3 regions of the Tatumella sp. JGM94 genome follow, and region 2 is predicted to be linked to each of the others. Evidence: predicted binding sites of a transcription regulator. Region 2 holds the regulator's gene; each other region holds the start of a gene.

Region 1 (10,738 bases), on a different contig from region 2:
GGTTAGAGGTAAACTGCTGTTCAGTGGTGGACAGCGGGTTATGAACCTCGATATAGCGTGAACCATCAGGTTCGATCGCCGCTTTCACTGGCTGGTCAATAAACTGTACGCGGGTACCGACCGGTACATTTTCAAACAACCATTTAATATCATCAGCACGCAGGCGGACACAGCCATGGCTGACACGTAAACCAATACCAAAGTCGGCATTAGTACCATGGATCGCGTACAGACGCCCGATATATAAAGCATAAAGACCCATCGGATTATCGGGACCCGAAGGGAACACATCCGGAATGTTCTGACCATTTGCCAGGTATTCAGCATGCATTGCTTTGGTCGGAGTCCAGGTCGGATTAGGGCGTTTATGCTGGACACTGGTTACCCAGTTCAGCGGAGTATCTTTGCCCAGCTGGCCAATACCGATTGGCAGTACCACTACACTGTGAGTCCCTTTCGGGTAATAGTAGAGTCGCATTTCTGCGCTGTTAATCACGATACCTTCACGGGGTGCGTCCGGCAGCAGAAGCTGCTGAGGGATCACCAGATCAGAACCGCCTTTAGGCAAGTAAACATCCACCCCGGGGTTTGCTTCCAGCATATTACTCAGTCCCATCTGATACTGGGAGGCAAAGGCTTCTAAAGGTAAGCGATTATCCTGCGGGAGGGTTATCTGAATATTTTCACCGATCAGACTGCTGTTGGCCGGTGGTAATGGATAAAGCACAGCGAATGCTGAGTGGCTATATGCCACCAAAGCCAGTGCCAGTGAAGCGAACGCGCGGATGCTATTTTTCATAATTATACAATATGTGAGTGCCTGAATATGGGCTTGTTAATCTTATTGTGCCGGGTCAGACAGCGACCGGTTGCACATTATAGTGGCTAACAGGAAAACCGGATACTGACATGTTGCGCCGGAAAATATTTCCCGGACAGGTACCGGTTATTGCTGATGCCGTCGCTGTTGCAAAAAGCGTATTCCTTTCCAGATGATGTACAACACCACCCCAATGCCTGCAACCCAGAACAGCGGTTTCAGATATTCATCCAGCTTATCAAACCATGGCGTAATCAGTTTACCGGCAAAATAACCGAGGCTGACAAACAACAACGCCCAGATAAACGCACCGATAATATTAAAAATCAGGAACCGCCGCGGCGATAACTGGCTGGAACCGATGATAATGGGTCCGATAATGCGAAAACCATACATAAAGCGTACACCAATCACAAACAGGCTCGGATAACGGTGGATCAGCTGGCTGGCGCGGGTTACTTTATCCTGATGATTACTGAACTTTGCCAGTAATCGGCTACCGTAGCGACGCCCCAGCCAGTATAATAACTGATCACCAATAATACCGCCTGCCATGGCCGCCGCCACCACCCCGGCAAAATGTAACAGACCTTTGTTGGCAGCAATGCCGCCCAGTAATACAAATGTCTCACCTTCGGCCATACATCCAATTAACAGGGCAAGATAGCCGTAATGGGAAATCAGTGAGTTAATATCAATATGCAACGTCGGGGATCCTCCTGGTCAATTGCGTTTTAGTTTACACGTCATTCGGCTTTGGTGCGATGCCGTAACTCTGAGAGTTAATCCGCAGAGACCAGTGGTTCTGTCAGACTTTCTTACAAAATCTGCGTTATCCCGGCCGGGAGGGATTTGGGTATTTTCCCGGTGAACAGCGTATGATGCTGCCGCCAGCGGGGTATCATCAGCAGTTGTCCCGCGGCCTGTGTCTGCACAGCAATAAAATACATCCAGGTATCTTTGATAAAATGTCCCTAAAATTTCGCCATTCTTTACTGTTTTTTGCACTTTGTTCCCCTCTGAGCGCCGTGGTACTGCCGGCTTATGCAGAACGAAGTGCTCCGGATGTCCGTACGGTAGTTCAGCCACAAATAGCCTCGGGCAGCGCTTTAGTTGTTGACCTGAATACCAATAACGTCCTGTTTTCCAGTCATCCTGACCGGGTCCGGCCAATCGCGTCCCTGACTAAATTAATGACAGTGATGGTGGTGTTAGATGCGCATCAGTCACTGAATGAAGTCATTAATGTGGATATCAGCCATACGCCGGAGATGCGCGGTGTATTTTCCCGGGTAAAACTTAACAGTGAAATTAGCCGGCGTAATATGATATTGCTGGCTTTAATGTCTTCTGAGAACCGGGCGGCAGCCAGCCTGGCAGCGCATTACCCCGGGGGGTATCAGGCATTTATCCGTGCCATGAACACTAAAGCGCGTTCACTGGGAATGCTGAATACCCGTTACATCGAACCGACCGGATTGTCATTACAAAATGTCTCTACTGCCAGTGACCTGGTGAAGTTACTTAAAGCCACCGAAAAGTATCCGTTAATCGGTGAACTAAGTAAAACCAGGCAGGAAACTGCTATTTTCAGCCATCCGTCCTATGCCCTGCCTTTCCGTAATACCAATCACCTGGTCTACAATGATAAGTGGAATATCCGCCTGACCAAAACCGGATATACGGATCAGGCCGGACATTGCCTGGCGATGAGAACCACCATTAACGGGCGTCCGGTTGCGCTTGTGGTGCTGGATGCCTTTGGTAAGTATACACACTTTGCCGATGCGACCCGTATTCGTAGCTGGCTGGAAACCGGCAAAGCCGCACCGGTACCCGCAGCAGCGCTGGCCTATAAAAAAGAAAAGGGTCTGTAGTAGGCTGCAGCTGCAGATTTCCGGGGAAACCGTTTAGCGGATTTCCCGGGAATTATTTTTAGTGTCATTCTTATAGCCGCCAGATGAATAACACTCTACAACACAGAGACTAACCACAGACTTTGTGACTACCCTGTTCTGATACTCTGGATACAACGTCATCATGCGTATTTTATCGATCACCCTCAGACTGTTTTTATTGCTGTTGAGTTTTCAGGTTTCGTTTGCCGTGCAGGCAGAGGCTGCCGACAGCAATTCCGAGAGTACTGCCGCCCCTGCACCCCGGGTAAATGCCAGTAAAGAACTGGCAAATATGCAGGCGATTCTGGATAAAATTAAGGGGCAGGTATCCGCTAACAGTACCGATGTTACCCTGAGTCAGCTGAATGACATGGCTCAGGAATTATCACAGAATGCCGATACTCTGGGGCAGAGTCTGTTACCCCTGCGACAGAAAACAGTTGCTCAGCTCGCGGTGCTGGGTACAGCACCGGCACCGGACAGCGGTGTCAAAGAAACAGCCGATGTCGCCAATAAACGCCGGATGCTGGAAGCACAGAAAGCAGAGCTGGATGCTCAGATCTCCCAGGCCGACGGTTTAAAAAACGGGGGGATAACACTGTCGGCTCAGATCCTTAATCTGCGCCGTGATCAGCTTAAAACTCAGCTGGCCCTGAATTCAGGCAGTATCTTTTCCGCCGGTTTCTGGCAGCCCCTGTACAACAGTAACCATTTTGATCGTGAGAAAATCGGTGGTTTCGGTGAAGAACTGGTGAGTACGATAGCCATTTCCTGGCAACCGGCATGGAGAGTCGGCACTGTCTGCTGGTTACTGGCGGCTGTTCTGGTGATGGTTGCCGGCCGGCGCTATATGGAAGAGTTTGTGGCATGGGTCAGCATTCATAAACTTCCCGAAGGGCGTTTAAGACGCAGTTTTCTGGCAACAGCCATTGCACTAACCACCTTAGTATCAGTGGTATTATCCTTCAATTTCCTGGCGCTGGCCTTCACCCGTAGTGAAGCGGTTGACAGCGATGTACAGGAGTATGTCGCACGGCTGGTACAGTTAAGTATTACCAGCGGGCTGATTGCCGGGCTGGGCAGAGCGTTTTTATCCACGCGACGGCCTTCCTGGCGGCTGGCGAATATCAGTAACCGGATCGCGCTGGCGATGAAACCTTTTCCGACCATTATCGCTTCACTGGTATTTGTTTTTCAGGCACTGGAGTCTTTTAACTACATTATCGGGACCAGTGTCAATACCACCGTGTTCGGCAACGGTCTGACAGCATTACTGATTGGTGTATTCGCAGTCATTATCGTTATGCGCATCAGTCAAGTACGTCGCCGTGTACATCAGGATGATTCATCTGAACAGGAGCGCTCTGTCGTTTTCAGCCTGATTGAGCTGGCGTTACTTATTACCGGGATGACTATTCTGCTGTCACTGGCTATTGGTTATGTCACCTTTGGCCGCTTCGTCAGTTATGAAGTGGTATGGGTCGGTATCCTGTTCAGTGCATTTTACCTGCTGAGCCGGCTGGCAAGTGACAGCTGCGAAGCGATTTTTTCAACCAGTAATGCCTGTGGCAGGCGGGTACAGCGTGCCCTGAATATTGATGAGCGTTACCTGTATCAGATTTCCACGCTGCTGGCGGCATTATTAAAATCCTGCCTGGTACTTATCCTGATCCTCGCTTTATTTAATGGCACTATTACCTCGTCATCTCCGGCAGAAATGCTGCAAAAAGCCATCGGGTTCTGGGGCGGCAAGGGACTGGAAAAACTGAATATTGTGCCGTCGCAGTTAGTGACAGCATTAATCCCGTTACTGGTTGGTATTTATCTTTTACGGACCATAAGACGCTGGCTGGATGAGGAGTTTTTACCCAAAACCGCCATGGATAAAGGGATGCGGGTATCAATTATTACCCTGTTCAGTAATGTGGGTTATGTGCTGGTGATCCTGCTGGCGTTATCGGTGATGGGGGTACAGTGGAATAAACTGGCATGGATTGTCAGTGCTCTGTCAGTCGGGATCGGTTTTGGCTTGCAGGAAATTGTGAAAAACTTTATCTCCGGACTGATTCTGCTGACTGAACGGCCGGTAAAAGTCGGTGATTTAGTGGGTATAGGCGGTTATGAAGGGGATATCCGGCGGATTAATGTCAGGGCTACCGAAATTCAGCTGACGGATAAATCGACGGTGATTGTCCCTAACTCTCAGTTGATCTCCCAGAACGTCCGTAACGCAACTATGGGCAATGCTCAGGGGGTGGTTACCATACCTGTGACATTTCCGCTGGATATTGATCCGGTACAGGTAAAAGAAATTTTACTGGGTGTTTACCGTGACAATGAACGTATTCTGGAAACTCCGGCCCCTTCGGTGAGTTTTAAAGATCTTTCAGCGCAAGGGATTTTGCTCAGTGTCACCGGTAATGTTGCCACACAGCGGCAGATTTCTTCGGTTAAGAGCGAATTACTGTTTGAAATTCTGGTACGACTCCGGGATCAGGGGGTGGCGTTATCTTCACCCCAGACCATGGTGATTGAACAGAAGCCCGCGATACCGGCAGAAAATACCGCTGCGGCCCGGCAACACTAATCCTTACCCCGGCCGGGCACGGGGCCCGGCCGGTAATGTGCATGCTATGCTTTTCTGACATAACCCGCGGCCTGTGCCGCGGGTTGTACCGGTCTTTATCTCCTTGCCTCTGAGAATATGCTGATGAAATGGATATACCCGTTACTGGCAATAACGATTGCTGTGCCTGCTGCCTTCGGGGCAGAGCCGCAAGCCCCGGCGTTTGGTGGTGAACAGGCCCGGGATGCCTATGTCACACAGTTACTGGATAAAATGACCCTGGATGAAAAAATTGGTCAGTTGCGTTTAATCAGTGTCGGTCCGGATAATCCCAAACCGGCCATCCGTGAAATGATCCGTCACGGACAGGTCGGGGCTATTTTTAATACGGTGACCCGTCAGGATATCCGGGCAATGCAGGACCAGGTGATGCAGTTGAGCCGGCTGAAAATTCCGTTATTTTTTGCCTATGATGTAGTACATGGCCAGCGGACAATTTTCCCGATTCCGTTAGGCCTGGCAGCCAGCTGGGATATTGATGCGGTGAAAACCGTCGGCCGTATTTCGGCATATGAAGCGGCTGATGATGGCCTGAATATGACCTGGGCACCGATGGTGGATGTCAGCCATGAACCACGCTGGGGACGTATGTCAGAGGGGTTTGGAGAAGATACATTGCTGAGCGCCATGATGGGGCGTGCAATGGTAGAATCGATGCAGGGGAAAAGTCCTGCTGACCGATACTCCCTGATGACCAGCGTAAAACATTTTGCACTCTATGGCGCAGTGGAAGGGGGGCGGGAATACAACTCAGTGGATATGAGCCCGCAACGTATGTTCGGCGAGTATATGCCACCCTATAAAGCGGCCTTAGATGCAGGCAGTGGCGGGGTGATGGTTGCCCTTAATTCGATCAATGGTGTACCTGCGACCGCAAATGCATGGTTACTGAAAGATATTTTACGTGACCAATGGAAATTTAAAGGGATTACTATCAGTGACCATGGTGCGATAAAAGAGCTCATTAAACATGGGGTGGCTGCCGATCCCCGTGATGCGGTGCGTATTGCCCTGAAATCCGGCATTGATATGAGTATGAGTGACCAGTATTACAGCCAGTATTTGCCCGAACTGGTGAAAAGCGGTGCGGTGACGATGGACGAAATTAATGATGCCACCCGTCATGTACTGAATGTGAAATACGCGATGGGACTGTTCCGTGATCCCTACAGCCACCTGGGGCCTGCCGGCAGTGACCCGGCGGATACCAATGCTGAAAACCGTTTACACCGCCGGCAGGCGCGGGAAGTGGCTGATAAAACCATGGTACTGCTGAAAAACCGGCTCGATGTTTTGCCCCTGAAAAAACAGGAGACCATTGCACTGGTAGGGCCGCTGGCTGACAGTCAGCGCGATATTATGGGCAGCTGGTCGGCCGCCGGGGTTGCCGGACAGTCGGTGACCCTGTTACAGGGAATGCGTAATGCGTTACAGGGACAGGGGACACTGCTGTATGCCAAAGGCGCAAACATTACCGATAATCCGTTAGTACAAAAGTTTCTGAACAGTTATCAACCGTCGGTAACGGTAGACAGGCAATCGCCGCAACAACTGCGTGATCAGGCCGTGGCTATTGCCCGTAAAGCGGATGTGATTGTTGCCGCAGTTGGTGAATCACAGGGAATGGCCCATGAGGCTTCCAGCCGCAGCGATATCCGTATTCCTGAAGCCCAGCGCCGTTTACTTGATGCTCTGAAAGCCACCGGCAAACCTCTGGTGATAGTACTGATGAACGGACGTCCGCTGGATATCAGCCAGCAGGCTGAGCAGGCCGATGCTATCCTGGAAACCTGGTTCAGTGGCACCGAAGGCGGGAATGCGATTGCCGATATTCTGTTTGGCGACAAAAATCCGTCCGGTAAACTCCCGGTCACTTTCCCGCGTTCGGTCGGACAACTTCCTTTATATTATAATCATCTGCCCACCGGACGGCCTTATGACTACCTGCATCCGGATAAATATACTTCCCATTATTATGATGCGATAAACGGGCCTTTATATCCGTTCGGCTACGGACTCAGTTATACCCGGTTTACGCTGTCGCCGGTGACGTTATCTGCCAGCCACTTTTCGCAGGGTGGTGAACTACAGGCCAGTGTGACAGTCACCAACACCGGTAAACGGCAAGGGGCGACAGTGGTGCAGATGTATCTGAATGATCCTGTTGCCAGTATCAGCCGTCCGGTGGAAGAGCTGAAAGGGTTCCGGAGAATCGATCTTAACGCCGGAGAATCACAGAAGGTTACCTTCAGGGTGAATGAAGATGATTTGAAATTCCTGGACCCGCAGATGAAATATGTGGCAGAACCGGGAGTGTTTAACCTGATGATCGGTCTGGACTCGGTCCGGACACAGAAAACACAATTTACTTATCAATAATCCGGAAAATCAGGCAGCGCCGGTACACCGACCGCCGGCGCTGCCCGGTAAATGATGAATATGTTACGTAACAGAATTGCCCGCCAGGTCTACCGGCTGAACGGTCTGTCCCTGAATGAATTTGATTTAAACCAGCCGCCCGGAGATGCCGGGTTATTTGGCCCCGACAGTATGGTGTGGGCGGTACATGGTGACTTTGCATCGATGCTCTGTGGCGGTATCGCCGCCTTGCTGTTACAAATGCAGCATCCCGCAGCCCTGGCAGGTGTCTGGGATCACTCAGATTTTCGTCAGGATATGTTCGGCCGTTTACGGAGAACCAGCCAGTTTATTGCTGTTACCAGTTTTGGTAACATGCAGGATGCCCGTTTTTTAATCGAAAAAGTGAAGAATATCCACCTGCGGGTAAAAGGAAGAACACCGGACGGCCTGGTTTATCAGGCCAGTGATCCGGCGTTACTGACCTGGGTACATGTTGCCGAAATGTCCAGTTTTCTGGCGGCCCATTTACGTTATAAAAATCCGCGCCTCAGCCTGGCAGATCAGAACCGTTATTATGCTGAAGCCGCTTTAACCGGCACCGCACTCGGGGCGGCTGATATTCCCGTCTCCGTGAATCAGGTTGAAGAATATCTGCAGGCTATGCGTCCGCAGCTGCGTATTGATCAACGGACCCTGGAAGTGAGCAGACTCTTATTTTCAGCCCCGCCGCCATCAGCCGCCGCCAGGCAGGTAATGAGTATTATGCTGCGCGCCGGTGGTGATTTACTGCCTTCATGGACCGGTGTGCCGGGACGTCCGCCACGCTCAGGCTTGCAACGGACAATGACACGTTACAGTATGGAGACTATTGCACGGCTATTGCGCTGGTCCATACAGCAGGGGGCATGGCACCGGGCGATGCAACGGGTGGGCAGACTGCCCTGAGGCAAACAATTTCCCGGCAGTCGCGGGCGGTGTATCATTCCGGCAAGTCTATAAAGGAATTTTATGTCAGTGATCGAAGTTATTCTTGTTGATAAAGATGATAAACCGACCGGAACGATGGAAAAACTGGAAGTGCATGAAAAAGGCTTATTGCACAGGGCAGTGACCGTCTATCTGTTTACGCCTGAGGGCGATCTGTTGTTACAACGCCGTGCCGCACATAAATACCATTGTGGCGGGCTGTGGAGTAACACCTGCTGCGGGCACCCGTTTCCCGGAGAAACGACGCAGCATGCGGCAGAACGCCGTTTACAGGAAGAGATGGGGATCAGGATGGCGCTGACGCCGGTTTTTGAAACCTGTTATAACCTTCTGCTGGAGAACGGACTTACTGAGCATGAATACGGGCATATATTTTTCGGAGTCACCCGGCAGTTACCACAGTTAAATCTTCAGGAAGCCGATGCCTGGCGTTACGTCAGCCCCGGCAGGTTGCAGCAGGAGATGGCCGCCAGTGCTGAACGCTTCACGCCCTGGTTCAGGCACACTCTGCAGCAGGTTCTCGAAACAAGGGCAACACAGTAGTCTGCCCGGCACTACCGGCTAATATCCTGATACCGCTGCGATATTCTCCGGTAATGTCTGCCTGTCAGGCACCGATAATAATGCTATACCCGACCAGCATTAGGCCCCCCACGCCGCCGAGGGCAAGCAGGAAAAAAAGGAAAGTAATACCGATTTTTTGCCAGTTCATTTATATACCGCTCCTTAATTCAGATGGCCGATAATACCTGTTAACTGTTCAGTGATAAACGTTATCCTTATCGGGAACCGGTCCCGCCGGTATTTATCCGGCGGGTATTTCCCGCTATCACAGGATTTTCTCTGTCCGTCATCCGTTTTTTATCGCAATTTTTCTTTCAGGGCTGCCGTCAGCCAGCATACTGTGTAAAAATACAGGCTGATTCTTCCAGCAGACGGTCGTTATGGTTCTGACACCCGCAATAAAATTACAAATTGGTGAATGGTATAAGCAACTGCAGGCGCAGGTGGAGGACTTTGTCCCGCGTCCGCCTCAGCGGCAGATGATTGCCGAGGTCGCCAAAACCTTGTCGGGTGAGGCCGGACGTCATCTGGCGATTGAAGCCCCGACCGGGGTGGGGAAAACGTTGTCGTATCTGATCCCCGGTATTGCCATCGCCCGTTCGTCAGAAAAGAAACTGGTGATCAGTACCGCGAATGTGGCACTGCAGGATCAGATTTTTGATAAAGATTTACCATTACTCAAAAAATTCATTCCTGATCTGGCGTTTACCGCGGCTTTCGGTCGCCGTCGTTATGTGTGTCCGCGTAATCTTTATTTTATAAGTGACCAGCAGGATACTCAGGGAGATCTGCTGTACTGGCTGGATGAATCCGCCGGTCAGATAGCAAAAGTCTCAGGAGAACAGCAACAGCGGGAAGAGAAAATAGCGTCCGGGCTGGAGAAGTCCCTGGCCAGTGGCGCATGGGATGGATTGCGTGATCATTGCAGTGAGCAAATTGATGATCAGCTGTGGCAGAAAATTTCGACGGATAAAACCAGTTGTCTTGCGCACCACTGTCAGTGGTACCGGGAATGTCCGTTTTTTCTTGCCCGCCGGGAAATCGAACATTCAGAAGTCATTGTGGCTAATCATGCACTGGTGATGGCTGCACTCGAGACTGACACGGTGTTGCCCCCGGCCAAAGAGATGCTGCTGGTGATTGATGAAGGACATCATTTGCCGGATGTTGCGCGGGATGCCCTGGAGATGAGCAGTGATATCTCCCCGGCCGGTACCGGCCTGCAACTGGATTTGTTTACTAAACTGATAGAAACGCTCCGCAGCTGGTTTACCTTTAAGTCGCCGCCGCCGCTGGCTAATCCGCAACGGCTGGGTGAGCATTGTGCCACGGTGCAGCAACTGATCGTGGAACTGGTGGCGGGTATATCGCCACTGCTGCCGGAACAGGGCCAGACAGCCTGTGAATACCGTTTTGTGATGGGAAAGTTACCGGCAGACACCGAACAATGCTGCCAGCGATTGTTTAAACTGTGTGACGCAT
Region 2 (10,738 bases):
ACCTAAAAGAAAAGGGCGCTCCGTTCACGGGGCGCCCTTTTTTATCCGGCTATTCCTGATCAGAGGCAATACCGTTTTCGATAGTCTGGCGGACATCGCTGCTTGTCAAATCAAGCAGGATCTGACGCATACCACGGGTTTTTTCCGGTTCAGAATCGTCTTTATCACTGATATAGCCTTCATCCCGTAATGTCAGCACTAACCCGGAGAATACCGCTTTATCGAAGAACTCCGGCGCGTTAATTCCGTGCAGTACCGATAAACGTTGTGCCAGGGTACGGCTCTCTTTTTCCAGGGTACCACGGTTAATCGCGGGTTTCGCATTCAGGATGGCGAAGGTGATGGCATAACGCTGCAGGGTTTCCCGGATTCCTGCCGCCAGCAGTCCCAGTACCCGCGAACGCGGTTTATGCACTGCATAATGTTCGCCGTCACTGCGGATCAGCGACTGACTGACCAGTTCCTGACACAGATCGCGGATAACCTCCGGCAGTTGCTCAGCTTCCCAGTGCAGGAAAAGCTCACTTTTCAGCAGCGGATAAATCAGTGCCACTTCCCGCTGCAGCTCATCTTTACGAATAGTCCCGTGCTGATGAATTATGGCGGCAATCAGGGATGGCATTACCAGTAAGTGCAGGATATTGTTCCGGTAATAGGTCATCAGAACCGCCTGCTCTTTCGGCAATATGATCATATCCCCGATATTATCGTGCTCAGTGGTGAACTTGTTCATACTTACAGCATGGCTAAGCAAGTCTTCGGCAGACATCTCCGGGATGGTGGTCCCTTCACTGTACGGCACATTACGTAATAACTGGCTGTAACACTCCAGCTGTTCCAGCAGTTGTTCACGGGTCAGTGAACGCTGCGGAGAAGCCAGTAATGCGGTAACACACAGGTTCATGGCATTTGCGGCCCCGGCGTTATTGATCCGCACCATCACTTTGCGGGCAATGTCATTAACCACCGGCGTCATCCACGCCGGACGTTGTGGCTCTATCGGATCGATATCGTCACGCCATTCCGGCACCTGGTTATTCAGATAGTTAACCAGCGGCAAGGGTTCACCGAAGTTCACATATCCCTGGCCCAGATTACGCAGTTTGCGTAAACCACGCAGCATCTGCAGCAGGCTCTCTTTTTCTTTGGTCGCTCCCCGCAGCTCCTTGGCGTAGGTCGCGACTTCCATCACATGCTCATAGCCAATATAAATCGGCACCAGAGTAATTGGCCGGTTACCGCCACGCAGCATGGCCTGCAAGGTCATGCTCAGGGTACCGGTTTTGGGCTCCAGCAAGCGTCCGGTACGTGACCGTCCGCCTTCAACGAAGTATTCGACCGAATAGCCGCGGCTGAACAGTTCACCCAGGTACTCGCGGAACACGGTTGAATAGAGCTTGTTGCCTTTAAAAGTACGGCGGATAAAGAACGCCCCCAGGCGACGAAAGACCGGGCCGGCAGGCCAGAAATTCAGGTTAATACCCGCGGCAATATGCGGGGGAACCAGTCCCTGATGATAAAGCACATAGGAAAGTAACAGATAGTCCATATGGCTGCGGTGGCAGGGGACATACACCAGTTCGTGGCCATCCTGTGCCAGCTGGCGGATACGTTCGCCGCCACTGACATTAATTCCTTTATACAACCGGCTCCACAGCCAGCCCATCACACGGTCGGTGATACGAATGGCTTCATAGGAGAAATCGGCAGCGATCTCTTCCATCATCGCGACCGCATTTTTCTGTGCCGTATCGTAGGACACTTTCTTGCTACGGGCTTCATCTTCTACCGCTTTGGCAATCGCTTTTGACTGCAGCAGTTTATTAAACAGATCCTGCCGGGCCGGTAAACGCGGTCCGACCGCCGCCAGCCGTTGCCGTGAAAAATGGATATGGGCCACACGGGATAATTTATGGGCGATGGATTGATCGGTACCGTGTTCATCTGCCATCTGACGCAGAGAAACCTTGGGTGAGAACCGGACAAAACTATCGCGTCCCAGCCAGAGAATGGCAAAGAACTTCTGTATTCCGTTAAGTTCACGCAGGAACGGCGCCTGTGCTCCCTGAACTTCTTTACCAGGCGCGCGGCCGAACATCACCGATACCGGCACCAGCTGAACATCCAGAGCCGGATTATTGCGGTGCAGGTCGAGGTAATCATGGAAGATTTTTACCGTTTCCTGATTCGGAGTGAAATAGGGCAGTAACCGTGGTCCATCGTGGATAAATACATGACGGGGTAAAAAATGACCATCGATTTCCACCGGCTGTAACGGATCCGGCAGATCATGCTGCAGGCATTGGGCACGCATCGCCAGAAGATCCGCTTTGGAATCATACGGGAATACATAGATAATGGGCCGGGTCGGATCCAGCCCCAGTTCGGAGAAAGGATCTTCCGGGATAACTTTGCTCTTAACCAGCAAAGATAATGGAAAACTGAGTAATTTATAATAAAGTTTACGCCAACCTGACATAGACAAATCTGCGGCCTCTTACTGTTAGCAAAGCGGCGCAAGCATACCAGAAACTACAAAGAAGATCTGTGAGGATACAACGAATCGTATCCTGATATAACGGTAATTTTTATCATAAAAGGAGTAAACAGGGATGGCGGGTACGACAGGCGGATGGCGGAGAATAATAAAAGCCGCGGGCTATTCATGGCAGGGACTGCGTGCGGCCTGGCGCCATGAAGCAGCCTTCCGGCAGGAAGCCGTGCTGGCAGCCGTGGCGGTGATTGTTGCCTGCTGGCTGAATGTGGATACAGTCACCAGGATACTGCTGATTGGTTCGGTGGTGCTGGTTGTTATCGTTGAAGTCCTTAACAGCGCGATTGAAGCGGTTGTGGACCGGCTGGGGCCTGAAATTCATCCGTTATCTGGCCGGGCGAAGGACTTAGGTTCGGCGGCGGTGTTTCTGGCATTGCTGCTGGCGGCTTTTGTCTGGATCGCTCTGTTATGGCAGTGGTGGTGAGTGGCGGGATCTTAACCGACAGTTGTTTGTTTTATGACGGTTTTTGGTTCCCATTTAGAAAATACCTGTATATACTCACAGCGACTGTATAAACAACCAGGGGGCGGGATGAAAGCATTAACCAGCAGGCAACAGCAGGTCTATGACCTGATTCGCGACCATATTCAACAGACGGGTATGCCGCCGACGCGCGCAGAAATTGCGTCCCAGCTGGGTTTCCGTTCCCCGAATGCCGCAGAAGAGCATCTGAAAGCTCTGGCGCGTAAAGGTGTTATTGAAATCGTCTCCGGGGCATCGCGGGGTATTCGCCTGCTGATGGAAGAAGAAACCACCGAGGGATTACCACTGATCGGCCGTGTCGCTGCCGGTGAGCCCCTGCTTGCCCAGCAGCATATTGAAAGCCATTTTCAGGTTGATCCGGCGCTGTTTAAACCGTCAGCGGATTTCCTGCTCAGGGTCAGCGGTACCTCAATGAAAGACATCGGTATTATGGACGGCGATCTGCTGGCGGTACATAAAACCCAGGATGTCCGTAATGGTCAGGTGGTTGTGGCAAGAATTGATGACGAAGTAACAGTGAAACGCTGGAAAAAACAGGGTAACACTGTGCAACTGCTCCCCGAAAATAGCGAATTCTCGCCGATTGTGGTTGATATCCGCGAACAAAACCTGACGGTTGAAGGCCTGGCGGTAGGCGTTATCCGTAACGGCGAGTGGTTATAGTCCGCCGCTGATCACCTCTGCTCCTGCTGGCTGAGTAAGATGTCTCAGCCAGACGGTTCCTTACTGTCCCCTGTTCCCGCGCCTGCTAGTTTTACTGATGCCGCTGTCATATAGTGCCCGTATTGTCTCTCTTTGTGCCTTTTGCGATGTGACCTGCAGGATTATTCATGTCTTTTCTTAGCTCTACCGATAAGCAACTCTGGCGGCTGGCATTACCGATGATCCTGTCAAATGTCACTGTACCACTGACAGGACTGGTGGATACGGCGGTGATTGGCCATCTCGGCAGTGCCATTTACCTTGGTGGTGTGGCCATCGGGACGACCGTAACCAGCTTTCTGTTTATGTTATTGCTGTTCCTGCGGATGAGCACTACCGGGATGACCGCCCAGGCGCTGGGGAAAAAAAATAATACCTTGCTGGCCAGGGCGCTGGTGCAGCCGGTGCTCATTAGCCTGATTGCCGGCGCGGTGTTTATTTTGCTGCGTCAGCCTGTCAGTCATATAGCCACCGGGATTATGGGCGGTGATCCGGCAACGCTGGTACAGGCTCGTGAGTTTATTGATGTACGCTGGCTGAGTGCGCCAGCGACCTTTGCTAACCTGGTACTGCTCGGCTGGCTGCTGGGGGTGCAATATGCCCGTGCGCCGGTGATTTTGCTGGTGACAGGCAACCTGGTCAATCTGGCGCTGGAACTCCTGCTGGTACTGCACCTGCATCTCGGGGTCCGGGGCGCGGCGGCGGCGACGGTTATTGCCGAATATATCACGCTGCTGACGGGTATGCTGCTGGTATGGCGTGTTCTGAAACAGCGGAAAATCACAGGGCGTATGTTACTTAACGGCTGGCGGGGTGATATGAAACGGTTACTGGGACTAAACCGGGATATTTTACTGCGTTCCCTGTTATTACAACTCTGTTTTGCCTCACTGACCATGACCGGGGCGAGACTGGGGAGTGATATTGTGGCGGTGAACGCCTTACTGATGATGTTTCTGACTTTTACATCCTATGCACTGGATGGTTTTGCGTATGCCGTGGAGGCAGTATCCGGTGAGGCCTATGGTGCCAGAACGGCCGGTAAACTGCATGAGGTCTGGCATGCATCCTGTCGTCAGGCCGGGATGGTTGCCGTTGGTTTTTCCCTGCTTTATGGGCTGGCCGGGCCGTATATTATTGATCTGCTGACATCTCTGCACTCTCTCCGGCAACTGGCCAGCCATTATCTTATCTGGCAGATTATTCTGCCAGTGGTCGCGGCAGGCAGTTATCTGCTGGATGGCTTATTTGTCGGTGCCGCCCGCGGCCGGGAAATGCGTAACAGTATGGCCATTGCGGCCGCCGGTTATGGTCTGACTTTATGTACAGTTCCCTGGCTGGGTAACCACGGGTTGTGGCTGGCAATCTGTGTATTTATGGTTCTGCGGGGTGTCACCTTATGGCGTCGCTGGCATTACCATCAGCGTAATAATAGCTGGTTCAGCGACTGAATTACGGGAGCGGCAGATTACCGGCCGGGACGTTTTTTCGGCTCTGCTTTGTGGTCATGCTGACAATGGTCAGGATCATCACAGGCTGCAACTTCGGCACATTTTTCACATAAACCATGGGCTTCGATAACACTATGGCGCAGGATAAACCCCGCCTGTCTGGCCCGGGTACTGATCAATTGCTCCACCCCTTCTGCGTGACGCTCGCTGACAGATGCACAGTTATCGCAGATCAGCATGACCGACGTATGGGACGGATGTTCAAAATGCGGGCAGACGACATAGCTGTTATTTGAAGCAACACGGTGGATAAACCCTTGTTCCAGCAGGAAGTCCAGTGCGCGGTAAACGGTTGGCGGTTTAGCCTGAGGTTCACTGACCCGTAATTTATCCAACAAATCATATGCGCTGATCGCACCGTAGTGTTCAGCCATCAGACGCAGCACTTCGGCACGCTGGGAAGTCATACGCACACCACGTTTTTGACAAAGGCTTTGTGCCTCTGCAAGAATTTGTGCAGGAAGTTGAGGTTGCATGATGGCTTTCTCCGACAAAAGTCTCCGATAACGGGGTATCTTACCATGGCTGGTGTTTTAATGTTGATGATGTGTGTTTCAGGCTGGCCGGTAAAACAGCGTTCAGCCTTACGGGGCCGGGTTTTAGCTAGCCGTTGTGACGTTATTTTGTGCTATTATAGGCGCCATTAATCGTAATTAACCGCATAATTATTCCCTGATGAAAATTCATACCCCTGAGTCTGACAACCCCGTGACTTCTGTGCAGGATACGGTTTCTCCGGTGACCCCTTTCCCTGCAGATCGTTTCTCAATTGCCCCGATGCTTGACTGGACGGACCGGCATTGCCGCTATTTCCATCGTAAACTGACGGCACAAACGTTGCTGTATACAGAAATGGTGACCACCGGAGCCATTATTCATGGTAAAGGTGATTACCTTGCCTATTCTGATGAAGAGCACCCTGTGGCACTGCAATTAGGCGGCAGTGATCCTGCCGCTCTGGCGCAATGTGCACAACTTGCTGAACAGCGTGGTTACAATGAAATAAACCTCAATGTCGGGTGTCCGTCTGACCGGGTTCAGAACGGGCGTTTTGGTGCCTGCCTGATGGGCGAAGCGGCACTGGTTGCCCGCTGTATCGATGCCATGCGTCAGGTGGTGAGTATCCCGGTGACAGTGAAAACCCGTATCGGTATCGATGAGCAGGACAGTTACCGGTTCCTGTGTGATTTTATCGGTACAGTTGCTGAACAGGGTGGCTGTCGCTCTTTCACTATTCATGCGCGTAAAGCCTGGTTATCGGGCCTGAGTCCGAAAGAGAACCGTGAAGTGCCTCCCCTTGATTATCCGCGGGTATATCAGCTGAAACAGGATTTTCCGCAGCTGCGTATCGGGATTAATGGTGGTGTTAAAACCCTTGAAGAAGCACAGGCACACCTGCAGCATCTGGACGGTGTCATGATGGGGCGGGAAGCCTATCAGAATCCCGGTCTCCTGGCCCTGGTGGATAGTCAGATTTTCGGTGCCGGTATGCTGCCAGCGGACGCCGCTGATGTCGTACGCTCTATGTATCCGTATATCGAAAAAGAACTCAGCCAGGGGACCTGGCTGGGACATATTACCCGGCATATGCTGGGACTGTTTCAGGGGATCCCCGGCGCAAGACAATGGCGTCGTCACCTGAGTGAAAATGCTCACAAGCCAGGCGCCGATGTACGGGTTCTGGAAAAGGCCTTATCCCTGGTAGCCGATCGCTGAATACAGTCGCGGTAAAGTATCTGACCCCGGTTTTGTTAACTTCACGCCAGTTATTGGTTTTTTTAACACCTTCGGTAGCGGAGGTGATTTTTACTTAATCCTGTATTTCAGTCAGTTAACTATCCTCCGTGGCTGGCACGATTCTTGTTATGTTTATCTCAGTGAACGGGATCATTCAGGTCAGCGGAGGAGCTCACCATGGAAGTATTTTTTATTGCCGGCTTTTTTATGATGTTGTTACTGGCAGGGGTGTCAGTGATAAGCGTTCTGGCAGCACTGCTGGTGGCTGCTGTCATCATGCTGTCATCGGGGATTTTCTTTATGGCATTTAAACTGTTGCCCTGGTTACTGCTGGCGGTGGCAGTTGCATGGATATATCAGCATTTTTTTGCTGTCAGGCCGGCAACGACAGGACGGGAACGTTATGATAAAATTCTGTCAAAAATCAACAGGATGAATCGGCGCGGGTAAAGCTATTTTCTGAAAATATGCTTTCCGGCAGTGATCCTCCGGAAATGTGAAACAGCACATATTTTTCACGGACCAAATCTGCGATTATCCTTTCTGTCGTTCACAGGAATTACTCGCTCTGTCCCTGCATCAGCGAGAACTATAATAAAAAAGTAAGGGCTTCCTCCGGGAAGCCCTTTTTCGTTAATGTCTGCCTGATTATCAGGGGATCAGCAGGCTTGACCCTTGTGTGGCACGGCTTTCCAGCTGCCGGTGTGCCAGGGCAGCCTCTTTCAGGGCGAATTTCTGAGATTCTGCGACCGGGACTTTAATCGCACCACTGGCTAGCAGGGTAAATAATTCATGGCTGGCGGCATCCAGTTCACTGGCGGTAGTGATATAACCGGACAGGGAGGGCCGGGTCACGAACAATGAGCCTTTCTGGTTGAGTATCCCCAGGTTAACCCCGGTCACAGGGCCGGATGAGTTACCGAAACTGACCATCAGTCCGCGGCGTTGCAGGCAATCCAGCGACGCTTCCCAGCTATCATGGCCGACGGAATCATAAACCACCGGTACTTTTTGTCCTCCGGTCAGTGCCAGAACACGGGCCGCAATATCTTCCTGCCGGTAGTTAATGGTTGCTACCGCGCCGGCTTGTTTCGCCGCTTGCGCTTTTTCTGCCGACCCGACGGTACCGATTAATTTTGCCCCCAGCGCTTTAGCCCACTGGCAGGCAATTAATCCGACCCCGCCGGCGGCGGCATGAAACAGCAGGGTTTCACCCGCGGTGACCGGATAGGTCTGGCGTAACAGATACTGTACTGTCAGTCCCTTGAGAAAGGAGGCTGCAGCCTGCTGATAAGAAATGCTATCGGGTAAGATCACCAGCCGGTCCTGATGAACGATATGTTGTTCGCTGTAGGCCCCGGCGGCTGACTGAGCATAAACCACCCGGTCCCCGGCACTTACCCGGCTGACGGCACGTCCGGTACGGAGAACCACCCCTGCCGCTTCAGTCCCCAGACCGGCTGGCAGGCAGGGTGAAGGGTACAAGCCGCTGCGAAAATAGGTATCAATGTAGTTAATGCCGATCGCTTTATTTTCTACAACTACGTCATAATCACCGGGTTCAGGCAGCGTAAAGTCTGTCCATTCAAGCACTTCTGGTCCGCCATGTCGGCTATACTGGATACGTTTTGGCATACTGACTCCTGGGAAATCGTGGTGCTGGCCGGGTGTACAGGGCGACAATACGGGTAAAAAAAAAGTATACTGTGACGCCCCTTGTTTAACACTGGTAATGACACTCACTATGGCAGTAAATAAATCCCCGAACAAATCCAATGAATCCCGTGATCGTCAGCTGGAAGGTGTAAAAATGCCTCCGCATTCTGTCGAAGCTGAGCAATCAGTGCTCGGGGGATTAATGCTGGATAATGCGCGCTGGGATAATGTCTCTGAGCGTGTTGTTGCCGAAGATTTTTACAGCAGACCCCATCGTCTGATTTTCTCTGAAATGCAGCGTCTGCTGGAACTGGGGCAACCCATTGATCTGATTACCCTGTCAGAATCGCTGGAAACCCGCGGTGAGCTGGAGCTGGCCGGCGGCTTTGCCTACCTGGCTGAACTGGCAAAAAATACCCCGAGTGCGGCTAATATTGGTGCATATGCGGATATTGTCCGCGAGCGCGCGGTAGTCCGGGAAATGATTTCGGTGGCAAACGAAATTGCTGATGCCGGCTTCGATCCTCAGGGGCGCAGCAGTGAAGATCTTCTGGATCTGGCGGAATCCAGTGTCTTCAAAATTGCCGAGAAACGATCCAGCAAAGACGATGGCCCGCAAAATATCGAGCAGGTACTGGAAGCGACCATCAATCGTATTGAAGCGCTGGTCGGCACTCCCCACGACGGTGTGACCGGGGTCGATACGGGGTATCAGGATTTGAATAAAAAAACTGCCGGTTTACAGGGATCTGATCTGATTATCGTGGCCGCCCGTCCTTCGATGGGGAAAACCACTTTTGCCATGAACCTGTGTGAAAACGCGGCGATGTTGCAGGATAAACCGGTACTGATTTTCAGCCTGGAGATGCCCAGTGAACAGCTGATGATGCGTATGCTGGCCTCCTTATCACGCGTAGACCAGACCCGTATTCGTACCGGTCAACTGGATGATGAAGACTGGTCGCGGATTTCCGGCACTATGGGCATCCTGCTGGAGAAGAAGAATATGTATATCGACGATTCTTCCGGCCTGACCCCGACAGAGGTCCGCTCACGTGCGCGGCGTATCTTCCGCGAAAACGGCGGGTTAAGTATGATTATGATCGACTACCTGCAGTTAATGCGGGTGCCTTCATTGTCAGATAACCGTACTCTGGAAATTGCCGAAATCTCCCGCTCTCTGAAAGCGCTGGCCAAAGAGCTGAATGTACCGGTGGTTGCCCTGTCACAGCTAAACCGTTCACTGGAACAGCGTGCCGATAAACGTCCGGTAAACTCCGATTTGCGTGAATCAGGCTCTATTGAGCAGGATGCCGATTTAATTATGTTTATCTACCGCGATGAGGTGTATCACGAGAACAGTGATCTCAAAGGTATTGCTGAAATTATCCTGGGTAAACAACGTAACGGGCCTATCGGTACCGTCAGACTGACTTTTAATGGTCAGTGGTCGCGGTTCGATAACTATGCCGGCCCGCAGTATGATGATGAATAATCACATTTTTCATGCTGACAGCTCAAAAATAGTATTGGACAATTGATCAGCAAATACGGTTATCTGTGAGGATATATTCAGCCCGCCACGGATTACCGATGACCAGTTTTGATGATTACGATATACAGATCCTGACACTATTACAGGCCAACGGACGGCTGACCAGCCAGCAACTGAGTGACCTGATCGGACTCTCTGCCTCCCAGTGCTCCAGACGGCGGATCCATCTCGAGCAGACCCGCAAAATTCTGGGCTACCATGCCCGTTTATCTCCCGGGGCGACGGGACCGGAAATTACCGGGCTTATCGAAGTCCGGTTAATCAATCATACTCCCGCTTCTGTCGACAGTTTTCATCAGCGTGTCGCCTCCTCATCAGCAATTACCGATGCTTATAAAACTACCGGTGACGCTGACTATTTACTGAAAGTCACGGTGACTGACCTTCAGTCCCTGAGCAGGTTAATCAGCCAGCTGGTGGCGGATCATCAAAGCGTTGCCCATGTTAAAACCTCGGTGGTGCTGAATCGCCTGAAAGAAGGCGGGGTGATGCTGGTGGGTGGCGACAGCCATAACGGTTAACGGCCATCCACTCACCAT
Region 3 (10,738 bases), on a different contig from region 2:
AGTGCCCCGGCTTATCAATAGTGGCTGATTTGTCACGGATCATATGCTTAACGCATTACTGACCCTGATAACAATGACGTGTAAGACTAACTACTTTTTTTTTCAACCCGGCGTACCGGTTCTTTTGCCAGCAGGGAAATCAATGCCGGGCCGATCAGCATCACCACCCCCAGTGCACCGACCAGTAACGGGTTAGAAATAACACGGGAAAGCAGGAACAGTGACAGCATTGCCGCACCAAAATAGTAAGTCGTGCTGGCTTCCTCAAGATAATCACCAACCACCCGCAGACGTGTCACTCTCTGAGTGATAATCATCGCCGCGAGTAATACCACATAGGCTGCGACCAGGCTGCCGCTGACGGACACTAATAACTGATGTTTCCAGCCCCAGACCAGCAAGGCAATAACACTCAGATGCATCGCAATATGGAAGCAGGTTTGTCCGGTTATAATCTGAACACGGTTAGACCATTTCATTTTTTTCTCCTGGCAGACTGTGATGTCGCCCATACAAACCGACATAGCGGCAGGATTAATCAGACTAATCCAGTTTAAAAAAAAGCACCTGTTATTTTTCATTTCCTGATGTCCAATTGTGATCAGAACAGCAGTTTCTTGTTTGGGTCAGGTAACTCAGCGCCGGTATTATGCCATAAAAATCACTTTTATTTCATTTTTTGCAATTCAGGCAGCCTGTCAGCAGTCAGTTATGCGCCTCAGACGCCCGATTTTAGTGAGATAATGCAGAATATAATTATTGCCGTCTGACAGTAAATTCGGTCCATCAGCGGGACTGATAACGGACTGTAGCAAAAGGTTAATACGCGGGGTCGGGCAGCAGGATACAGGGACGCATATGACAAAAAAACAGAGGCCGGATCGGCCTCTGTGTATTGATCGCGGGTGAGATGATTAACGGCGGTTACCGAAAATACGCAACAGCATCAGGAACAGGTTAATAAAATCAAGATACAGGGTCAGTGCACCGACGATACTGTAACGGCGCAGGTTTTCTTTATCATTGATATCAATAGTTTCACCGATATTTTTTAGCTTCTGGGTGTCATACGCCGTCAGCCCGACGAATACCACCACACCGATATAGGTGATTGCCCACATCAGCGCCGGACTTTTCAGCCAGAAGTTAACCAGAGACGCTATCAGAATACCGATCAACGCCATAAACATCAGGCTGCCAAGACGACTTAAATCACGTTTAGTGGTATAGCCATACAACGTCATTGCCCCGAACATCCCGGCAGTCACAAAGAATGTACTGGCGATAGATGAATAGGTATAAACCAGAAAAATACTGGCCATTGTCAGTCCGGTCAGCGCCGAATACAGCATAAACAATGAAGTCGCCAGCGCGCTGCTCATTTTATGTACCATCCCGGACAGTACAAACACGACTGCCAGCTGGACAATAATCAGACCAAAAAAAGTTAACTGGCTGGAAAAGACAAATTCCATAACCCGCGGGGTTCTGGCCGCAAACCAGCTGATAAATGCCGTCAGTAATAATCCACAGGTCATCCAGCCATAAACCTGCGCCATGTAGGTTTGTAAACCGGAACCCGCCCGTTGTAATGCTGAGTGGTCCTGCCTTTGGTATCGCTCCATGCTCCGCCTCCTGAAACGGTTAAACGTATAGAGTAAGTGTGGCACACATTGGTAGTCCTGTGCCAGTCAGCTATTTTTGCCGCGCCAGACATTGCTGATAACGGGTGTTCACCCGTTCGGCAAACCATGCGGTGGTCAGATTACGGGTGATCTTCGGGCTGTGTAATGCAATACCCGGCAACCGTTGCCGGGGCAAAGCTGAACCATGCTGCTTATCCGCCAGCAGGAAGACCTGCTTCCAGACCTGACTCTGCTCAAATGCTTCTGTTTTACTAAGGGCTAACTGCCGGCGGATATCTCCGGCACTGATCCCCAGTCGTGACTGCAAACTGAGCACTGCCTGCTCTGTTGCCCCGGCAGCATCACTGTTATAGCGAATCAGGTCACCGTCTGTGGCCAGCTTACGTCCGCTAAGCTGCATTACAGCTGCCTGAAAAGCTGCATTACGGCTGGCATACCAGCCTGCATTAAAATCAGCAAACCGGTAAATCATCGCCGGATAACTGGCCGGGTAACCCAGTAAATGCAGGGTACCGAAGTACACTCCGCCACGCCGGGTGAACACTTCCTGTCGTACGGAATGCTCTGTCGGCCACGGATAACCGTCGTTATGCGCTTCAGCAAAAGCGATACTGACCTGCATAGGCCCCCCCGTATGCACCGGATTAAAATGCCCGAATAACCGTTGTCCCAGTGGCACTCTGTCTGCCAGATCATCAAAAATAGCACTGAGTTGTTTTTCGCTGCGCACCGTACTCAGGCGTGCTGCATAACTGCGGCCATCCGATGACGGAATTTTTAACGCGGTATCCACAACAAACCGGGGAATATATAACGCCCCCGCGCGGCGATAAATTTCGTTAAGGGCGATCCCGGGCAGGTCTGCTACCGGGGCATCTGCATTAAATCCCGACTCCTGGCCGGTTATCCCTATTACAGCACAGATATTTTGTCGTGAGACAGGCAGTGACTGATGGCGGAGGGCCTGATAAATATCCTCTGACCAGCCTTGTTTATCGCTGACTGATGCCGGCAGTAATCGCCGGATATCTGCCTGCTGTGCCGCCGCTTGTTGTGGCGTCACCTTCGTCAGTGGCTGGCTGCAGCCAGCCAGTAACATCAGCAGAACTAACAGTCCTCTGCGAGAGCATCCGCGGATAACGCCAGAGAAAGCGTTAACACAGTACTGCCGCTGATCACGGGCAGTGTGATTCACTGTCAGCACGAGTCTGACCAGCGCCCTGCCGCCTGGTGATCACTCTGTTTTGCCTCCAGCCAGCGCTCTCCCTGTGGTGTGGTTTCCCGCTTCCAGAACGGCGCTGTAGTTTTCAGAAGATCCATAATGTATTCCGCCGCAGCAAAAGCACTGCTGCGGTGTGCCGAGCTGACACCGACCAGCACAATATGCTGCCCCGGGGCCAGACTACCAACACGATGAATAATCACAATGCGCTGTAATGACCAGCGTTCGCGGGCTTGCTCCGCGATCGTCGCCAGCACTTTTTCGGTCATCGACGGATAATGCTCCAGCGTCAGTGTTGCGACGCTGTCCCCTGAGTTATGGTTACGCACTTTACCGGTAAAAGTGACCACTGCGCCGTCCTGATCATCACCAGACAGCCATTCATGGGCTTCTGCCAGAGAAAATGGTGCTTCGCCCACCCTGATGTGTGTATGAATCATGGTCCGTTAACCTCCGGTGACCGGCGGAAAGAAAGCAACTTCGTCGCCATCCTGTAACGGGTGGCTGAACGGCACCAGGGTCTGATTAACGGCCACCAGCAGCTTCCCCTGCTCCAGCGCCATGGCCCAGCGGCTGTCCTTAAGGCTCAGAGCCAGACGCAGTGACTCAGCATCTGAGTATTCAGCAGCGACAGTCACGCCGTCAGTGCCTGCCAGTTCCCGGACCCGGGCAAATAACAATACGTTAATCATGATTATCCGCCCTGAAATTACCCGACTTACCGCCGGATTTACTGACCAGCCTCAGCCTGTCAATAACAATGTCTTTCTGCACTGCCTTGCACATATCATAGATGGTCAGTGCGGCCACCGAGGCGGCAGTCAGCGCTTCCATTTCCACACCTGTTTTTCCCGTCAGCCGGCACAGTGTTTCAATATGTACCTGCTGATGCTGCTCGCACAGGGTCAGTGAAACTTCAACTTTACTCAGCATTAGCGGATGACAAAGGGGGATAAGCTCCCAGGTGCGTTTGGCCGCCTGAATACCTGCAATCCGCGCAGTTGCGAATACATCCCCTTTGTGGTGACTGCCATCAGCAATCATTTGTAATGTCTGCTGATTTATACTGACAAATACCTCAGCACGGGCTTCCCGGACGGTCTCCTGCTTGGCAGAAACATCGACCATATGTGCCTCTCCGGCACTGTTTATATGTGTGAGTCGCGACATATCACTGGTTCTTCAATTGTGAGACAAAATTACAGGGCGCCGTAGTGGCATCAATTTGTGACGCGATAATACGCTCCCACGCCTGACGGCAGGCTGCCGTTGAGCCGGGCACAGCAAAAATCAGCGTCCGGTTGGCCATACCCGCCACTGCGCGCGATTGCAGGGTCGCTGAACCAATCTCTTCATAGGAGATCATCCGGAACAATTCGCCGAATCCATCAATAGTCCGGTCAAACAGGGGCAGTAATGCCTGCGGGGTGCTGTTTTTAGCATGGAAACCGGTACCTCCATTGACAATGACCACCTGCACCTGTTCACCGGCAATCCAGCGTGAAACCACAGCCCGGAGGTGATAGCAGTTATCCTGACAGATCACCTGTTCCGTGACCCGGTGGCCGGCTGCGGTAACCGCTTCACGAAAGTAATCACCGGAGCTATCGCTGTGTTGATCTCTGTTGTCTGACACTGTAAGCAGTGCCACGCTAAGCGGAATAAATTCCCGCGGGGATTTGCTCATGCTGGTCTCTCCTGACTATCCGCCAATAAACGAAAGGTTTTGGGTATGGCCGGTATTTCCCTGTTGCAGAAAGTGGGTTTGCTTCTTCTGCCCGAGGCTTTGTGTAATCCGTGCCAGCAGCTCATCCTGTTGCTGGTCACTGACCAGTAAATCCCGCAGTGGTATCCCGTTTTCACCAAACAGACATAAGTGCAGGTTACCTGTCGCCGACACCCGCAGCCGGTTACAGCTCAGGCAAAAATCTTTTTCATAGGGCATAATCAAACCGACCCCTCCCTGGTAATCCGGGTGTGAAAATACCTGCGCCGGGCCATCATCTTTTGCTCTTTGCTGCAGTTGCCAGCCACGTTCAATTAATTGCTGGCGAATGACCTGACCCGAAATGTGATGTTTCCTGAACAGGTCACTGCCGTCACCGGTTTCCATCAATTCGATAAAGCGTAACTGCACAGGGCGGTCACGGATCCAGTCAAGAAATGTCTGCAAATGCTGGCTGTTAACGTCCCGCATTAATACTGTATTGACCTTAACCATCTCAAACCCGGCCTCAAAAGCCGCATCAATCCCCGCCATGACCTGGCGAAATTTATCCTGGCCGGTAATGGCATAAAACTGGCGGGCATCAAGGCTGTCAATACTGACATTGACGGCGGTCAGGCCCGCATCACGCCAATGGCGGATATCACGTTGCAGACGGTAGCCATTAGTTGTGGTGGCAATCTTACGCAGGTGCGGGTTTTCTCTGACGGCGGCAATAATATCCGTGAAGTCACGCCGTAAGGAAGGCTCGCCGCCCGTAAGCCGAATTTTTTCGGTGCCGGCTGCGGCAAAGGCGCGGGTCACCCGGCGGATTTCATCCGTGGATAAAAAGCCTTTATTGCGGACACTGTGTGGACGGTAACCATCCGGCAGGCAGTATGTGCAGCGAAAATTACACACATCCGTCACTGACAGACGCAGATAGTAAAACCGCCGATCAAACGTATCAATCAACTGAGACACAGAAACACCTTTCCGAAGTCGGGAGATGCGGTCATTTCTTCCCGCACCCTGGCAGTAATAACTGCGGCCCGGACACCTTATTACCCGTGATAACGTAGGTGATACGGGCTTAGAGTGTAGATTATCAGTACAGATAATCGCCCGAACGAATTTTAGCGCGAAACCTCTCCATAAGTCACGCTATTGGCCTCCGCTGTGGCGGTTAATGTTCATTTACCGCTACAGATTAATCCTCTGTTAAACAGGCTTTTATTAAGAGAGAATAACTGTTTCTCTGCTGGTTGTTTGGCAGATATTTGTCACCCCGGGCTAACAGCTAACCAAAGGATAATTATGAATCGCACACTGGCAGATTTAGATCGCGTTGTGGCCATTGGCGGGGGGCATGGTTTAGGCCGCGTGATGTCATCCCTCTCCTCTCTCGGGTCACGGCTAACCGGAATTGTCACCACCACGGATAACGGGGGTTCCACCGGCAGGATCCGTCGCTCGGAAGGCGGAATTGCCTGGGGTGATATGCGCAATTGTCTGAATCAGTTAATTACTGAACCCGGCATCGCCTCTGCCATGTTCGAATACCGCTTTAGTGGTAACGGTGAACTGGCCGGACATAATCTGGGGAACCTGATGCTGAAAGCGCTGGATAATCTGAGTGTCAGACCGCTGGAGGCGATTAATCTTATCCGTAATGTGCTGAAAGTGGATGCTTTTCTGATCCCGATGTCAGAGCAACCGGTTGACCTGGTCGCTACCGATAGTCGGGGAAATGCTGTATATGGTGAAACTGCCATTGATGCAATGGATGAACTGCCCTGTTCCCTGACGCTCTTTCCGCAGGTAACCGCGACACGTGAAGCGACAGAGGCTATCGCTGAAGCTGATTTGATCTTAATCGGCCCCGGCAGTTTTTATACCAGCCTGATGCCGGTACTGCTGATGGAACAGATGGCGACCGCCCTGCGACGTACCCCGGCCAAAATGATTTTTATTGGTAATCTGGGGAAAGAACACAGTCCTGCGGGTTCTCTGACGGTCAGCGATAAACTACAGAAAATGGAGCAGGTGATTGGCCGCAGGGTGATTGATGCCGTTATTGTCAGTCCTGCCGCTGATATCAGCCAGCTGGGGGGGCGCAGAATTATTCAGCATCCCCTTGAAGCCGGTGATATCAGATACCGTCATGACCGGCATTTGCTGCATATTGCCCTGGAAAAGGCCGTACAGAGTCTGGGATAGTCCGCCGCCCCACGGATACTCAGGAGGCGGCGATAAACAGTGCCCGGACCTCATGTAATTCATCACGTAGCCGCGCAGCTTCTTCAAACTCAAGATCCATGGCATGCTTCTGCATTCTGGCCTCCAATTCGGCAATTTTTTTCTGCATTGCCTGCGGGGTTAATGCTGCATACTGGCCAGCCGCTTCTGCGGCCCGTTGCCTGGTCTGATTTTTGTCCTGAGACTTCCCTTTCGTACGGCCAATTCCCTGCCCCAGTTCAAGGATGTCAGTCACTTTCTTATTTAACCGGGTCGGTACAATCCCGTGTTGCTGGTTCCAGGCTTGTTGTTTCTCCCTGCGGCGCTCAGTTTCTTCAATAGCACGTGCCATGGAAGGCGTAATACGATCGCCGTACAGAATAGCCTTACCACTGATATTACGAGCCGCACGGCCAATCGTCTGAATCAGAGAACGTTCAGAACGCAGGAAACCTTCTTTATCTGCATCCAGAATAGCCACCAGCGAAACTTCCGGCATATCCAGCCCTTCCCGTAACAGGTTTATGCCCACCAGTACGTCAAATTCGCCTAACCGTAAATCGCGGATAATCTCCATCCTCTCGACCGTATCAATGTCGGAATGCAGATAACGTACCCGCTCACCATGCTCCTCAAGATATTCGGTCAGATCTTCCGCCATCCGTTTGGTCAGAGTGGTCACCAGTACCCGCTCATTAATTTCGACCCGCTGACGAATTTCAGATAATAAATCATCTACCTGTGTCGCCACCGGACGCACTTCAATCAGCGGATCCAGCAGCCCCGTTGGCCGGACGACCTGGTCAATCACTTCATCGCCGGATTTGTCCAGTTCATATGCCCCCGGGGTCGCAGAAACATAAATCGTCTGGGGTGCCAGAGCTTCAAATTCTTCAAATTTCAGCGGGCGGTTATCCAGCGCCGAAGGTAAACGGAAACCATACTCGACCAGGTTTTCTTTACGCGCCCGATCCCCCCGGTACATTCCGCCTATTTGCGGAATAGTGACGTGTGATTCATCGACCACCAGCAGGCCGTCGGCGGGCAGATAATCGAACAGGGTTGGCGGTGGCTCTCCCGGCCCGCGGCCCGAGAGATAACGTGAATAGTTTTCGATACCCGAGCAGTAACCCAGCTCATTCATCATTTCTAAATCGAACTGAGTACGCTGCGTAATCCTTTGTTCTTCGAGTAATTTATTATTTTCCAGCAATACACGGCGGCGATCGGCCAGTTCCAGTTTTATCTCTTCCATCGACTGCACAATACGTTCACGTGGCGTGACATAGTGAGTTTTAGGGTAAACCGTATAGCGGGGAACCGTCTGTGCCACCTGACCGGTTAAAGGATCAAAGATCGACAGTCGTTCGACTTCATCATCAAACAGTTCGACCCGCAGAGCAATTTCATCAGATTCGGCAGGGAAAATATCAATCACCTCGCCACGCACGCGGAATGTTCCGCGCTGAAAAGCCTGGTCATTACGGGTATATTGCAGCTCAGCCAGTCGGCGCAGAATACTGCGCTGGTCAATGATCATTCCCCGGCTAAGGTGCAGCATCATTTTCAGATATAAATCCGGATCACCCAGACCATAGATCGCCGAAACGGAAGCGACCACAATGACATCGCGGCGTTCCAGTAAAGCTTTGGTTGCCGACAGACGCATTTGCTCAATATGCTCGTTGACCGAGGCATCTTTCTCGATAAAGGTATCCGAGCTCGGCACATAGGCTTCGGGCTGGTAATAATCATAGTAAGACACAAAGTATTCGACAGCATTATCAGGGAAAAAGGCTTTCATCTCACCGTATAACTGGGCCGCCAGGGTTTTATTGGGGGCCAGTACCATCGTTGGCCGGTTCAGGTCAGCAATCACATTAGCCACCGTAAAGGTTTTTCCGGAGCCGGTCACCCCGAGCAATGTCTGGTGTGCTAATCCGTCTTCCAGCCCTTCCTCCAGACGGCGGATGGCCTCAGGCTGATCACCTGACGGTTTGAATTCCGAATGGAGTGTGAAAACTTTGCTCATCGTAGGGTCACCTGTCGCATCTGTTCTGGCGGGGGATCTATTCTAACCACTGAACGAAAATTTGCCAGTGTCATACTGGGTATACAGCCAGTACGGATACATATCACAATGTGACTTAAGGAATTTTAACGAGAAATAATTTTTATTTCTCCGCGCGATTGTCTCCGTGGCCAGTGTTATCCACCGACTGCCTGCCGACTTTATCGTTTGTCAAGTTAATGTAATAAACCACTGCCATAATCGGCCGTCTGACTGTCCGCAGGCTTGCTTTTAATTAACTAATTGAATATATACAGTTAATATCAAAAGTCCGATTTACAGCCAGTCTGTTGCCAGACCGCATATTTCCTTGCTTCAGCCCTGTTTTAAGATGCTAATGCACATAGTTATCCACAGGAATAGTGGATAACTGTTTTTAGCCCTGATAGCATCGGCTGTGTATAAATTATTAATCCCTTTTCAGCCAGATTAAAAAAAATTTTTTTTGGCTTTTTTTACCCCTTATGTCAGTTTTCAAATCATTGCCGCAGCACGGCTTTACGTTATTTTTCACTACGGTCAAGTACCTCTCCTCAGATTTTCTGCCTTTTTAGCGGTCAGGATGCACCCTAAAGCATTCCGCCCGGCACCGGTAAAGTGCAACAGCGCCTGCCGATAGCCACTGGCTGTGCATAACTGGCCCTGACAGACCCGATATAACCGGTTTTTCTCAGGCTACATCATTGTGGCCTGATAATTGCTTTATTCAGAGGGTGCTGTCGTCCGGGGAGAGACGGCATAAGCGTCGCCGGGCAGTCTGCGGGCCGCCAGGCGTAACCTATACAGAGGAGTGCAACAGATGCTGAGTTTACGTGCAATCAATCAGTTTTATGGTCCGAATCATATTCTCCGGGATGTCGACATGGACCTGATGCCCGGCTCATGCACTGCTGTGCTGGGCCAGCCGGGGATGGGAAAAACGACGCTGGTCAATTGTATTATGGGATATTTGCCGATCAATAGCGGTACCATTACCTGGCAGGAACGTAATGCTCCGCCACGCGACCTTCAGCAACAACCGTCAGAACAACGGGCAGGTATGGGAATCGGTTACGTTCCCCAGGGGCGGCATATCTTTTCTCAGATGAGTGTTGAAGATAACCTGATGATCGCCTTAAAGGCCGCAAAAAGCAGCCCGCCTTACGCAATCCCGCAAATAATCTTTGATCTTTTCCCGCATCTGTATGACCTGCGTCATCAGCGCAGTGGTGATTTAACTATCGATCAGCAGCAACAATTGGCACTGGCCCGGGCGCTGGTACTGGAACCCAAATTACTGATTCTGGATGAACCGACCGGAGGAATGTCCTGCTGGCTGGAAGAAGATATGGGTAACCTGCTACGCTGCCTGAATCATGAGTTCGGGATGACCATCCTGTTGCTGGAACAGCGGGTTTCCTTTATCCGCAGTGTGGCCGACTATTTTCTACTGCTGCATTGCGGCCGCAGCGTCGCTAACGGCCGTGTTACTCAGCTGGATGAAGGCATGATCAATAAATGGCTCAGCGTGAACTGACGGCAGCGGGTAAATCAACATATTGTCCGCAGCAGGACAGTTGCTGTCTGCTGGTCAGTTGCGGGATTTCGCCGAGCAGTGGTGCCGGCAGTCGCTGAATCAGGGTTTCCATATATGGCTGATGACGCTCCTGAGGTGGCTGTACACAGTTAGCTATCCAGCCGGAAAGCGTCAGGCCGGCAGCCCGGATTGCGGCAGCACTCAGAAGCGCATGATTAATACAGCCCAGTTTCATTCCTACCACCAGCACTACCGGCAATTGTTCTGCAACCACCCAGTCAGAAAACAAAAAATCGTCTGCCAGTGGTGTAAACCATCCGCCAGCCCCTTCTACGCCAAT

The links. Region 2 encodes LexA, which represses DNA repair genes until DNA is damaged. Its sites were predicted from a motif close to TNCTGTATGTACATACAGNA; they were not measured.
Region 1: the regulator LexA is predicted to act here: its motif matches at 9,593-9,612, upstream of dinG (ATP-dependent DNA helicase DinG).
Region 3: the regulator LexA is predicted to act here: its motif matches at 8,917-8,936, upstream of uvrB (excinuclease ABC subunit UvrB).

The regions. Positions count from the first base shown of each region.
Region 1 covers NZ_JAERJN010000006.1:81,383-92,120, forward strand. Annotated here, with positions in the region: gene JK216_RS06190 (L,D-transpeptidase family protein) at 1-799, opposite strand, end outside; gene JK216_RS06195 (DedA family protein) at 947-1,525, opposite strand; gene pbpG (D-alanyl-D-alanine endopeptidase) at 1,789-2,697, shown strand; gene JK216_RS06205 (DUF3772 domain-containing protein) at 2,861-5,305, shown strand; gene bglX (beta-glucosidase BglX) at 5,429-7,723, shown strand; gene JK216_RS06215 (oxygenase MpaB family protein) at 7,775-8,650, shown strand; gene idi (isopentenyl-diphosphate Delta-isomerase) at 8,714-9,235, shown strand; gene JK216_RS17015 (hypothetical protein) at 9,300-9,404, opposite strand; gene dinG (ATP-dependent DNA helicase DinG) at 9,637-10,738, shown strand, end outside.
Region 2 covers NZ_JAERJN010000008.1:117,242-127,979, reverse strand. Annotated here, with positions in the region: gene plsB (glycerol-3-phosphate 1-O-acyltransferase PlsB) at 50-2,479, opposite strand; gene JK216_RS07925 (diacylglycerol kinase) at 2,613-2,978, shown strand; gene lexA (transcriptional repressor LexA) at 3,087-3,701, shown strand; gene dinF (MATE family efflux transporter DinF) at 3,869-5,191, shown strand; gene zur (zinc uptake transcriptional repressor Zur) at 5,209-5,727, opposite strand; gene dusA (tRNA dihydrouridine(20/20a) synthase DusA) at 5,990-6,967, shown strand; gene pspG (envelope stress response protein PspG) at 7,166-7,438, shown strand; gene JK216_RS07895 (NADPH:quinone reductase) at 7,640-8,623, opposite strand; gene dnaB (replicative DNA helicase) at 8,733-10,139, shown strand; gene JK216_RS07885 (Lrp/AsnC family transcriptional regulator) at 10,238-10,720, shown strand.
Region 3 covers NZ_JAERJN010000006.1:66,601-77,338, reverse strand. Annotated here, with positions in the region: gene JK216_RS06170 (YbhQ family protein) at 87-479, opposite strand; gene JK216_RS06165 (Bax inhibitor-1/YccA family protein) at 915-1,625, opposite strand; gene JK216_RS06160 (DUF1615 domain-containing protein) at 1,696-2,745, opposite strand; gene moaE (molybdopterin synthase catalytic subunit MoaE) at 2,844-3,305, opposite strand; gene moaD (molybdopterin synthase sulfur carrier subunit) at 3,315-3,560, opposite strand; gene moaC (cyclic pyranopterin monophosphate synthase MoaC) at 3,553-4,038, opposite strand; gene moaB (molybdenum cofactor biosynthesis protein B) at 4,040-4,555, opposite strand; gene moaA (GTP 3',8-cyclase MoaA) at 4,571-5,557, opposite strand; molybdenum cofactor riboswitch at 5,547-5,684, opposite strand; gene yvcK (uridine diphosphate-N-acetylglucosamine-binding protein YvcK) at 5,891-6,793, shown strand; gene uvrB (excinuclease ABC subunit UvrB) at 6,813-8,843, opposite strand; gene JK216_RS06120 (ATP-binding cassette domain-containing protein) at 9,682-10,398, shown strand; gene bioD (dethiobiotin synthase) at 10,385-10,738, opposite strand, start outside.